DNA from 3 places in the Butyrivibrio fibrisolvens genome. Region 3 is predicted to be linked to each of the others. Evidence: predicted binding sites of a transcription regulator. Region 3 holds the regulator's gene; each other region holds the start of a gene.
The links. The regulator Rex, encoded in region 3, represses fermentation and respiration genes when NADH is low (regulators of the CRP and FNR family bind a similar motif). The targets are predictions, from matches to a motif close to ATTGTTAANTANTTAACAAT.
Positions count from the first base shown of each region.

Region 1: the regulator Rex is predicted to act here: its motif matches at 2,647-2,666, upstream of I7804_RS06605 (acetyl-CoA C-acetyltransferase).
Region 2: the regulator Rex is predicted to act here: its motif matches at 2,501-2,520, upstream of pflB (formate C-acetyltransferase).

Region 1 covers NZ_CP065800.1:1,598,084-1,602,378, reverse strand. Annotated here, with positions in the region: gene I7804_RS06615 (3-hydroxyacyl-CoA dehydrogenase family protein) at 1-306, opposite strand, end outside; gene I7804_RS06610 (enoyl-CoA hydratase-related protein) at 431-1,225, opposite strand; gene I7804_RS06605 (acetyl-CoA C-acetyltransferase) at 1,306-2,508, opposite strand; gene hpf (ribosome hibernation-promoting factor, HPF/YfiA family) at 2,971-3,501, opposite strand; gene I7804_RS06595 (C40 family peptidase) at 3,763-4,295, opposite strand, start outside.
Region 2 covers NZ_CP065800.1:134,385-138,679, reverse strand. Annotated here, with positions in the region: gene I7804_RS00550 (AAA family ATPase) at 1-815, shown strand, start outside; gene I7804_RS00545 (metallophosphoesterase) at 837-1,940, shown strand; gene pflB (formate C-acetyltransferase) at 2,572-4,295, shown strand, end outside.
Region 3 covers NZ_CP065800.1:3,257,111-3,261,405, forward strand. Annotated here, with positions in the region: gene I7804_RS13610 (NAD(P)H-hydrate dehydratase) at 1-649, opposite strand, end outside; gene I7804_RS13615 (hypothetical protein) at 719-1,366, opposite strand; gene I7804_RS13620 (redox-sensing transcriptional repressor Rex) at 1,617-2,264, opposite strand; gene abc-f (ribosomal protection-like ABC-F family protein) at 2,454-4,295, shown strand, end outside.

The DNA of each region.
Region 1 (4,295 bases), 1.7 Mb from region 3:
AAGTTCCTTGAAGCATGCCTTCTTGATATCCATAACTTCAAGAGCAGCCTCTACTACAAGATCAGGATCTGTAGCGATTGTGTTAAGACCAGTCTTAACCTTTGCTACGATAGCGTCTGCAGCTTCCTGAGTCATCTTTTCCTTCTTAACAAGACGTCCAAGATTCTTCTCGATCTTGCTCTTACCGCCATCAGCAAACTCCTGCTTGATATCGCAAAGATATACTGTCTCAACAGCGTCACACTGTGCGAATGCCTGTGCAATACCTGAACCCATTGTTCCTGCACCAATTACAGCTACTTTCATTGTAAATCCTCCTTAGATATATTTTATCTATTATTTTCTGTCAAAAGATATAATCTTATCATTTGATAAAAACAGTTTTCATTTATGATGATAAGATTCATATTGTTTCATAAATCCTGTCAGATCAAGCGTTCTTGAAATCTACGTGCTTAACCTTCTTAGGATCATCCTTCTTACGAAGGAAGTTAGCCATTCCTTCTACCTGATCCTCTGACTCAAAGCATGAACCAAAGAGCTTCTCTTCGATAACAAGTGCGCTGTCAATATCAGTCTGAAGACCATCATTGATTGCTTTCTTACAAGCACGAACAGCAATAGGAGCGTTGCCTGCGATTGTAGCAGCAAGCTTCTCAGCTGCAGGAAGAAGCTCTTCCTGTGTGTATACAGCATTTACAAGACCGATACGAAGTGCTTCATCTGCCTTGATATTACGTGCTGTGTAGATAAGCTGCTTGGCCATACCAACACCAACAGTTCTAGCAAGTCTCTGTGTTCCGCCAAATCCAGGTGTGATTCCAAGGCCTACTTCAGGCTGACCGAACATAGCATTGTCAGAGCAGATACGAATATCACAGCTCATAGAGATCTCACATCCACCACCAAGTGCAAAGCCGTTAACAGCTGCAATAACAGGGATAGGAAGTGTCTCAATTTTACGGAATACATCATTACCCTTCTTACCAAAAGCTTCGCCTTCTGCCTTAGTAAGTGTTGACATCTCTCCGATATCAGCGCCGGCAACAAAAGACTTGTCTCCTGCACCTGTAAGAACAAGTGCTCTTACTGTATTTAAGTCAATGTTATCAAGAACTGTATTAAGTTCATCAAGAACAGCTGAGTTAAGAGCATTAAGTGCTTCCGGACGGTTAATAGTTACAACAGCGATCTTATCTTTCTGTTCATATAAAACAAAGCTCATTGATTCGTCCTCCGATTTTATCCAGTATTAAGAGGGTGTAGATAAGTCCATACAGGCTATCACACCCTCTGTAAGTTTAATTATTCGTACTTCTCAACGATAGTAGCGCATCCCATTCCGCCACCGATGCAAAGAGTTGCAAGACCCTTCTTAGCGTCTTTCTTCTGCATCTCGTGAAGAAGTGTTACAAGGATACGAGCACCTGAAGCTCCAACAGGGTGACCAAGAGCAATAGCACCACCGTTAGGGTTAAGCTGCTTGTCAACGTCGATTCCAAGATCCTTACCAACTGCTACAGACTGAGCTGCGAATGCTTCGTTAGCCTCGATGATATCGAACTCAGATACGTTCTCGATACCAGCCTTCTTCATAGCCTTCTTAGTAGCTGCTACAGGTCCGATACCCATTACTTCAGGACGAACACCAGCAAGTGCTCCAGCTACGAATGTAGCCATAGGCTTAACACCGAGCTCTTTAGCCTTCTCTTCTGACATAACAACAAGTGCAGCAGCACCGTCATTGATACCTGAAGCGTTACCAGCTGTAACAAATCCATCCTTGTTGATAGGACGAAGCTTAGAAAGAGATTCAGGAGTAACACCCTGTCTAGGACCTTCATCTGTATCGAAGATGATAGTCTCTTTCTTCTTCTTGACCTCTACAGGAACAATCTCATCCTTGAATGCACCAGATTCAATAGCTGCGCAAGCCTTGTTCTGGCTCTTTGCTGCGAACTCATCGAGCTCTTCACGTGTAAGACCCCATTCATTGCAGATGTTGTCTGCTGTCTGGATCATATGATAATCATTGAAAGCATCCCAAAGAGCATCTTTAACCATAGTGTCTACAAGACCACCCTGGCTCTGGCTAGGCCACATCATACGATATCCGTAACGGCCATTAGGAAGTGCAAATGGTGCAAGTGACATGTTCTCCATACCACCGGCAACAACGATATCAGCATCTCCAGCCATGATCATCTGAGCTGCCTGGTTAACACAGTTAAGACCTGAACCACATACAACGTTAGTTGTAACTGCAGGTACTTCTACAGGAAGACCAGCCTTGATAGAAGCCTGACGAGCAACGTTCTGTCCCTGTCCTGCCTGAATAACGCATCCCATGTATACGTGATCAACATCTTCAGGCTTAACACCTGCACGTTTAAGAGCTTCCTTGATAACGATAGCACCTAAATCTACTGCAGGAATTGTGCTAAGAGATCCACCCATTGTTCCGATTGCTGTACGACATGCACCAGCTAAAACTACTTTCTTTGCCATTTTTATACCTCCGTTGTGTAATTGAGCTCATTTGAGAGCTTTGAGTTACATATTTAGTTGTATTGCCTGATAAATTTGTAAAGCTTTTGTTACCATGTATATTCATATTTAATGAGTATTTTCCTTAAGATGGTAACGATTGTTAATTTTTTATCACAACAGATTCATTATAACATAATGTCTGCTGAGATTGCAATATTTTTAACAAAGTGTAAGCGTTTACAATTCAAAAAAATTCTGCTCATACCCAAGCGGGGTTTCAGTATATGGAAACGTGGATGAATACAGCATCCGGAACGATTTATAATCAAGATAGCGTATAGTTTTCAATGGAAACTCACCAATGAAAATTATATATCTATTTACATAGTTTCTTCAAGAAAAAAAGCAACAAAAAGAGGATGTGCAAAATCATCATAATGCACATCCTCTAAAATTACTTATTCAGTTACAAAAAGCATATCAAAGTTCAGGTTCAATAAGACCGTATGTGTTGCCTTTTCTCTTGTAAACTACGTTGGTCTCATCTGTCTCTGCATTGATGAAAACAAAGAAATTATGTCCAAGGAGTTCCATCTGTACGCATGCATCTTCAGGATACATAGGCTTAAGATCAAACTTCTTGACTCTTTCAATACGAATATCGTCATCATCCATGTAATCCTGCTCTAAGAACTCCATCTTAAAAGAGCTCTTCTCAGCCTGATGCTTGTCAACAATCTTATTCTTATATTTCTTGAGCTGACGTTCGATGACTTCTTCGACGAGATCAATAGAAGCGTACATATCGCTGCTGACCTGCTCAGAACGGATGATCTTACCTTTGACCGGGATCGTAACTTCGATCTTGTGACGATCCTTCTCAACATGAAGTGTTACATTAACATTGGTATCAGGATTAAAATACTTCTCAAGCTTACCAAGCTTGTCTTCAACCGCTGATTTAAGTCCGGGAGTTACATCAATGTTCTTACCTATAATTGTAAATTTCATGGCAGTCACCTCTTTACTCGGAAATAATTGATGATTTCCTTTGATAGGTATAGTATAGCATCTTTACATTCAAATATGCAATTAAACATAGCTAACATTAGCATTGTTCACAGTTTGTTCATGACAGGAAGTCATCGTAATAAATATCGGATATAAGTGAGGCACGGATGCCGAACGCCGATATTTATGTCATGACAGCATTTCTATTAAGACAAAACTGCCCTTTGCATTATGCAAAGGGCAGTTAATAATATCTTATGATTAGAAAATTCTACGAACAGCAAGTGGTGTTCTGTAATTAGCGTTAGAAATGATAATACCGGTCTTGGATGTAGAAGCATGTACTATCTGGCCACCGCCAATGTAGATAGCAACGTGTCCTGAGTAACATACGATATCACCAGGCTGTGCATTTGCAAGTCCGTCTACAGCAGCACCTACATTTCTGTCAGCAGCTGATGAATGAGGCAGGCTAACACCAAAGTTAGCATATACGCTCATTACGAAGCCAGAGCAGTCACATCCGTTTGTAAGGCTTGTACCACCATATACATAAGGATTACCTACGAACTGTACAGCAAATGCTGCAACAGCTTCTCCGATAGAGCTCTTCTCTGTTGTGAAGGATTCAGCTGACTTAACGCTTGATGAAGATGATGACTTGGAAGTATTAGCACTAGCAGACGCTCTTGCAGCTTCCTTGGCAGCTTCTTCCTTAGCAAGTCTTGCTTCCTCTTCGGCTTTGGATTCAGCCTCAACGAATTCAGTAGAAAGTCTTACGTAATCCATTGATA
Region 2 (4,295 bases), 990 kb from region 3:
AGATCCAGAAGACAAGAAAAGATGCCGGTCTTAAATCAGTTCCTGTATCTCTCCATCTTGTTTTTACAGGTAATCCCGGAACTGGTAAGACTACTGTTGCCCGTATTATATCAAAACTATATAAGAATATCGGTGTTCTGTCTAAGGGCCAGCTTGTTGAGACAGACCGTTCCGGACTTGTAGCAGGATATGTAGGTCAGACTGCTATTAAGACTCAGGAGCTTATCAAGAAGGCTATGGGCGGAGTCTTGTTTATAGATGAAGCCTATGCTCTGTCACAAAAAGATGACGCCTTCGGCCAGGAAGCTATAGATACTATACTTAAGGCAATGGAAGATCACAGAGATGATCTTGTTGTCATTGTTGCAGGCTATACAGAGCCTATGGAGAAATTCATAAACTCCAACCCGGGTCTTAAGAGCAGGTTCAATAAATATATCGAGTTCCCTGATTATACAATAGATGAGCTTATGGATATATTCGATATGAACTGCAAGAAATATGACTATGTCATAGAAGATGATACCAAGCAGCATGTCAAGGAGCTTATCTCCCAGAGAAAGCTTGCCTCTAACGGTAACTTTGCTAATGCCCGTGAGATACGAAATCTCTTCGAGGAGATCATAACTAATCAGGCATCAAGGATTGCAGGGATAGAAGACCTTAAGCCGGAAGATATGATGAAGATCACTAATGATGATCTTTTTGATAAAACAGGTGATGCCGATAAAAAAGATGAGCCTGCGCCCAGTAAGTCTAATGATGTAAATGATGATATTGATGAAAAAAATGGAAATAATGAAAATAGTAAATGACTTTGAAATGGAGCTGTTTACATGTGGTTTGCGATATTTATTGTTACTATAGTTATCAGTATTGTAGGTGCTGTTTATCTTATTAATGCAGTCAGTAGATTTAGAGCTTTTACAAGATTTGACAGGAAGTGGCAGCAAAAGCTCAATGCTACGCTTGTTGTTATATTGTGTTTTGCGGGATTTGCAGCCTTCATGGGGATGGTTAATGCTATAACTATTCTTATATACGTGATATTCTTTTTCCTGATATCAGGTCTTATAGTAAGAATTGTAGATAAGGTACACGGTACTAAGAGTAGTAGCGTATCTACTGGCAGATCTAAGGTATATCTTCAAGGGTGGCTTGCAATAGCAGTATCCATCGTCTATCTGTCGGGGGCATATTATATGTGCCACAACGTATGGAGGACTGATTATAACCTAAAAACGGACAAGGATATACAGGATCTTCATATTGCGCTTATCGCAGACTCTCATCTTGGAACCACTTTTGACGGAGAGGGATTTGCTGCTTGGCTTGAAGAGATAGAACAGGCATCTCCTGATATGCTCCTTATAGCAGGAGACTTCGTTGACAATGACTCTGTGCGGGCAGATATGGTCAGAGCATGTGAAGCTTTGGGAACGCTTGATCTTAGATATGGTGTGTTCTTCGTATATGGCAATCATGACAAGCATACATTTGGTGGCAGAGATTTTACCGCACAGGATCTTGAAGATGAGCTTATCAAAAATAATGTACAGATTCTGGAAGATGAGATCGTAACTATTGATAATATATGTATTGCAGGCAGGAAAGACTATATTACAGAGCCAAGACTTGATATTGATGACCTGTTACAGGATGTGAGCGATGATAAGTACATAATAGTACTGGATCATGAGCCTACAGATTATGAGAATGAAAGTGCTAGCGCATCGGACCTTGTAGTATCGGGTCATACTCATGGAGGACAGCTTCTTGCCATTAAATATGTAGGCGAACTTACAGGAGTCAATGACAGGACGTATGGATATGAGAGAATCAGCGATACAGATTTCATAGTAACCTCAGGAATATCAGACTGGGCTCTTGATTTTAAAACAGGCACAAGATCTGAATATGTAATGATCAATGTGAATTAGATTAGAAACATCCCACTTGAGTAGACTGCATGCCCTTGTAAAGACTTTGGGGATGCCGGTCCATTCAAGTGGGATGTTTTAGTTATGAATTGTCAGAATATAACGATTCCTCAGATAGGGCTTTGGAGATATTATATCCACGGTCTTGTTTGGGGGATTTTTTTATATGGAGGCATTGTAAAAGAGTTTCTTAGATAATAAGCGGAAATGGCATAAAAGCCATATAACGTTTATAAAAATACGATAACAAGACTATATTTTGTATAAAATGCACTGATGATGTACGATTAACTATTTCTAACTATTATACAAAATCATACAGAAGCTGTTTTGTTCAAGATTAAAAATATAGAAGTAATAATTTACAGAATATCATAAAAACATAACGAAATTGTATAAAAAAATTGTAAAAGAATTAAAGGAAAAACTCATAAATACAAGGATTTGAGTAAATGTTTAAAAATCTTTGTGCAAAACAGCAGAAAAATATAAAAAAACAGTAAAATGTTGTCTATGTTCTTGATTGACATGTAAATAACAAACATGTTAAAATCACGCCGTTGGTTAAAAATATAACAAATAATTCAGCATGGAAATTTCCATGCATGACGGCACTAGAAGGAGTACCTTTATGCGAGAAGAATGGAGAAGTTTCAAAGGAACACACTGGATTGGAGATATCAATGTACGTGACTTCATCCAGAACAACTACACCCAGTATGATGGCGACGAGTCTTTCCTTGCAGGACCGACTCAGGCTACAGATACATTATGGGGCAAGCTTCAGGAGCTTCAGAAGAAAGAACGTGAGAACGGTGGCGTTCTTGAGTGTGAGACAGAAGTAGTTTCTAGTCTTACCGCTTATGGCCCTGGCTACATCGATGAGCAGACTAAGGATCTTGAGCAGATCGTAGGTCTTCAGACAGATAAGCCTCTTAAGAGAGCATTCATGCCATTCGGTGGAATCAAGATGGCAGAGGAAGCTGCTTCAACATATGGTTTTGAAGTAAATCCTAAATTCCACAAGATCTTCACAGAGTATCACAAGACACACAACCAGGCTGTATTTGATGCTTATACACCTGAGATGAGAGCTGCTCGTCACAGCCACATCGTAACAGGTCTTCCGGATACATATGGTCGTGGACGTATCGTAGGCGACTACAGAAGAGTTGCTCTTTACGGTATTGATCACCTCATCGCTAAGAAGATGGAAGATTTTGACAACTGCGGCGATGGTACAATGACAGATAACGTTATCCGTCAGAGAGAAGAGATCTCTGAGCAGGTTCGTGCTCTTAAGGGCATGAAGGCTATGGCTGCTTCTTACGGTTATGATATTTCACAGCCTGCTAAGAACGCTAAGGAAGCTGTTCAGTGGTTATACTTCGGTTACCTTGCAGCTATCAAGACTCAGAATGGTGCTGCTATGTCAGTTGGCCGTGTATCAACATTCCTTGATATCTACATCAACCGTGATCTCGAAGAGGGAACTCTTACAGAGGAGCAGGCACAGGAACTTATCGACCACTTCACAATGAAGCTTCGTATGGTTAAGTTTGCTCGTATCCCTTCATACAACAACCTCTTCTCTGGTGACCCTGTATGGGCTACTCTTGAAGTTGGTGGACTTGGCGGAGACGGACGTCACATGGTTACAAAGAATGACTATCGTTTCCTTCATACTCTTGAGAACATGGGACCTGCTCCGGAGCCGAACCTTACAGTTCTTTACTCCAAGAGACTTCCTGAGAACTTCAAGAAGTATGCAGCTCACATTTCAGTTGTAACATCTTCTATCCAGTATGAGAACGATGATGTTATGCGTCCTATCTGGGGCGATGACTACTCAATCTGCTGCTGCGTATCAGCTACACAGACAGGTAAGGAGATGCAGTTCTTCGGAGCTCGTGCTAACCTTGCTAAGGCTCTTCTGTACGCTATCAACGGCGGTGTTGATGAGAAGTTCACAGATAAGAACGGTAAGCACATGCAGGTAGGTCCTGCTTATGCACCTATCACATCTGAGTACCTTGACTTCGACGAAGTTATGGCTAAATATGACAAGATGCTTGACTGGCTTGCAGGTCTTTATGTAAATATCCTCAACCTCATCCAGTACATGCACGACAAGTACTACTATGAAGCAGCTGAAATGGCTCTTATCGATACAGATGTACGTCGTACATTTGCTACAGGTATTGCTGGTTTCTCACACGTTATCGATTCACTTTCAGCTATCAAGTATGCTAAGGTTAAGACAATCCGTGATGAGAACGGTCTTGTTATCGACTACAAGGTAGAAGGCGACTTCCCTAAGTATGGTAACGATGATGACAGAGCAGACCAGATTGG
Region 3 (4,295 bases):
CTTCTACAAATAACTGCCCGCAGTACTCAGTGCCGGGGTACAGCAGCTGTCCCATCTTGGCAAAATTAAATGTAACAGTAAGGTCCGCCTTAACAGCAAGAAGATGAACACTTCCCGTATCAGTATCTATGCCGGATGGAATATCAACAGCAACAACAAGTGTAGACTCGTCCTTGAGCTTCTTGCATTCATTGATATACATTATAGCTTCGACATATTCGCCTTCTACATCTTTGGTACATCCGATTCCAAGGACAGCATCTACTATGATATCCCATTCCATTTGTGATTTGGTGGCTCGTACATTGGAAAAAGTGTCCATTGGAATATTGTACGCCTCTGCGCATTTCTTCTGGGATGCAGTATCAGGGTTAGAGTCCTTGTCATCAACAAGAGCTATCTGCACTCTGTAGCCATGCTGATACAAAATCCTTCCGATAGCTATCCCGTCACCGCCATTGCCGCCGTGTCCTGCAACGATCAGAACATTAAAAGCTCTGGAAGTGTGCATAGCTCTCTTCCACTCACCGATTCTGGCAGCAACAGCCAGAGCAGCTCTTTCCATAAGCACGATGGATGGAACCCCAAAGTGCTCTGAAGTATTACGATCGCATGTTTTCATTTCTTTGGCTGTTACTAAATACTGCATATGTCCCCTTTTTGCTTATTATGAATGAGTCAGTACTAATTATTGACCAATTACGAATAAGCCAGTACATTACGTCTGTATGGATCCTGACCCCGGAGTTCTGATCCTGTGATTTCTCTCGGGATCATATTCCATATCGAATATATCTATAACTTCAGGTCCGAAGATATCATGCATATATGAATACAGGTTGAAATTCTCCATCTCACCTTCCTGAAGTCTAATGACCTGTTTCTTGAGCTCTTTTCTCGTATTGGATAGCCACTCATCGATCTCGTTGATCTCATCTGTATTGCGATGAAGTCTTTCGTAGCATACAGACATGGATGCAACCATAACCTTATAATTGAGCTGATATATCTCTCTGGGAAGCCCCAAAAGCTGATCTTCAAGCTCTTCGATCTGGGAATTGCAATCTCCTATAAGTCTCTTCCTGTCATCAAGTTCCTTACCCGCGGACTTATCGCCCTTATTAAGCCTGTCAGATATGCCTATTACTTCATCAAGAAGTGTCTTCTTAAGGCGCTTTATATCCTTGATCTTTTGCTTGAACCTAGCCTGCTCATCCACAAGCTTATTAAGCTCATCGGCAAGAGTCTGCAGCTCATCACTAACACCCTCTTCACCAAAGAGCATCTTCCACTTCTCATCAGTTGTTACAATTGGTATATTCTTGCCAAGTAGAGCCGGCATATAGACATCTTCTTCTCTGGACATAGCATCCTTCCTCTTAGGCACGACTATATCTCAAACAACGAAAACCTGCATTTAGTATTTCGGATAATCCCCCGATTTAATTTAGAATATACTAAAACTCTTCACTTCGACGGACCGGTATATCCAAAGTCTTTAGAGAAAGCTCTATACTTATTATACTATATTTCATCAATATAAATGACAGGCCGCCGGAATCACCTAAGTCCCGGCACAGCCTGCCAATCACTATCGATTTATATATTGCCCAAAATCACTTCTTACCGCCATGGAATCTTTCATAACGGTTAATGTTGTATGACAGCTTCATAAGGCTGTCTGAAAGATGAACATTCTCAACCTGAACATTCTCCGGAACATCAAGATCCACATGAGCAAAGTTCCATATTGCCTTGATGCCTGCCTTAATAAGTCTGTCGGCCATTGGGACTGCCTGCTCCTTGGGAATTGTGAGAACTGCGATATCGATATTGTTCTTCTTGATAAAATCCTCGATCTCTTCTATCGGACGTATCTCAACATCGCCAATCATCTTGCCTTGAAGAGCCGGGTCACGGTCAAATGCACCCTTGAAAACAAATCCTCTTGTTGAAAAATTGGTATAACCCGCCAGAGCTGTACCAAGATTACCCGTTCCTATAATGATGAGCTGGTGCTTCTTATCAATGCCAAGTATCTTACTGATCTCATCATACAGATACTCTACATTATAGCCATAGCCCTGTTGTCCAAATCCACCGAAATTGTTGAAATCCTGCCTTATCTGTGAGGCTGTAACCTTCATTATGTCAGAAAGTTCCTGAGATGAAATCCTCTCTACTCCGCTAGCCTTAAGCTCACCAAGATATCTGAAATAACGGGGCAGGCGGCTGACTACTGCCTGGGATATTTCTTTATCCATGCGCCTTCCTCCTGATCTGTTATTATTGTTAATTTTGTATCACTCTATAATTGTAGCGAATCGTTAAACTTTAGTCAATTGAAATTATATCCTAATCAGTGTAATATATTGCTGTTATGAATAAAATACAAGGCCAGCCATTTCAAGACTGAGCCTGCATTTCAAAGCACAAATGATGCGAGGTATATCATGTTACTTTCATGTCACAATATATGTAAATCTTTCGACGGTAAAGACATCTTAAAAGGTGTTTCTTTTCACATAGAAGCAAATGAAAAAGCAGCTATCGTCGGTATTAACGGAGCCGGCAAGACTACACTTTTAAAGATAATAACAGGGCAGCTGTCACCTGACGAAGGCGAAGTTGTTTTTGCCAAGGATACAAGTTTTGGATACCTGGCACAGAACCAGAACATAGATTCAGGCAATACGATCTATGATGAACTTAAGCTTGTCAAAAAAGATACGATAGAGCTTGAAGAGAAGATCCGCGAAGCTGAAGAACAGATGAAGGTCCTTACAGGAGACGACCTTACAAAGCTCATGAATGACTACACCGCAATGACTCACCACTTCCAGCTTATCGACGGATACGCCTGGCAGAGCGAAGTCGCCGGAGTAGCCAGAGGTCTTGGCTTTACAGATGAAGAGTTCGGAAAGTCCATCAGTACCCTCTCCGGAGGCCAGAAGACAAGAGTTGCCCTTGGTAAGCTCCTTCTCCAAAAGCCTGACCTTATCATCCTTGACGAGCCCACCAACCATCTTGATATGAATTCCATACAGTGGCTTGAGACCTATCTTCTCAACTACAAGGGCGCCGTACTGATCGTATCCCACGATCGTTACTTCCTTGATAAGATAGCAGGCAAGATCGTCGAGATCGACCAGACAAAGGCCGGCATCTACAACGGCAACTACTCTTTCTATGCTACAGAAAAAGAAAAGCGCCGCGCTATAGCATGGCACGCCTACATCAATCAGCAGCAGGAGATCAAGCACCAGCAGGAAGTAATCGATAAGCTTAAGAGCTTCAACCGTGAGAAATCCATAAAGCGTGCTGAGAGCAGGGAAAAGATGCTTGAGAAGATCGAGCGTATCGAAAAGCCTACAGAAGTTGATGATGAGATGAAGATAAAGCTCACACCATCCTGCGTATCAGGTAATGACGTACTAAATGTAGAAGGCATCTCCAAATCCTTTGAAAATGCCCACCTTTTTGAGAATATATCATTCGAAATAAAAAGAGGCGAGCGCGTAGCGATCATCGGCGATAACGGAACCGGTAAGACCACAATGCTCAAGATCATCAACGGTCTTCTTCCTCCTGATGCAGGCAAGATAACCCTTGGCGTCAAAGTTCACCCTGGTTACTACGATCAGGAACACCACGTGCTTCATGATGAAAAGACTCTTTTTGAAGAAATTTCAGATGAGTATCCAACTCTTAATAATACAGAGATAAGAAATACGCTTGCTGCCTTCCTCTTTACTGGCGAAGACGTATTTAAGCGTGTCGGCGACCTCTCCGGTGGTGAAAAGGGTCGTATGTCACTTGCAAAGCTTATGCTCTCTGAAGCTAATCTCTTGCTTCTCGATGAGCCTACAAACCACCTTGATATTACAAGTAAGGAAGTTCTTGAAAGTGCTCTTAACGGCTATGAGGGAACTGTCCTGTACGTAAGCCACGACAGATACTTCATCAACAAGACTGCTACCAGGATCCTGGATCTTACAAACGGCGTACTTGTTAACTATCTTGGTAACTACGACTATTATCTCGAGCACCATGATGAGCGTATGGCTCAGATCCTTGCAGGTAATCAGTCTGCTACTGCTACCGCTGCTGCAAGCGGAGTACTTCTTGGAGGCCAGAGCGTTTCTAGCTTAGGAAGTACAAATACTTCATCTGCTTCAGGTTCGATCAAAGCTAACAGCTTCCAGTATGCAGGTGACAGTGCCGATGCTACAGACGGCAAGGCCGACTGGAAAGCCCAGAAAGCCGCTGCTGCCCAGCAGAAGAAGAAGGAAAAA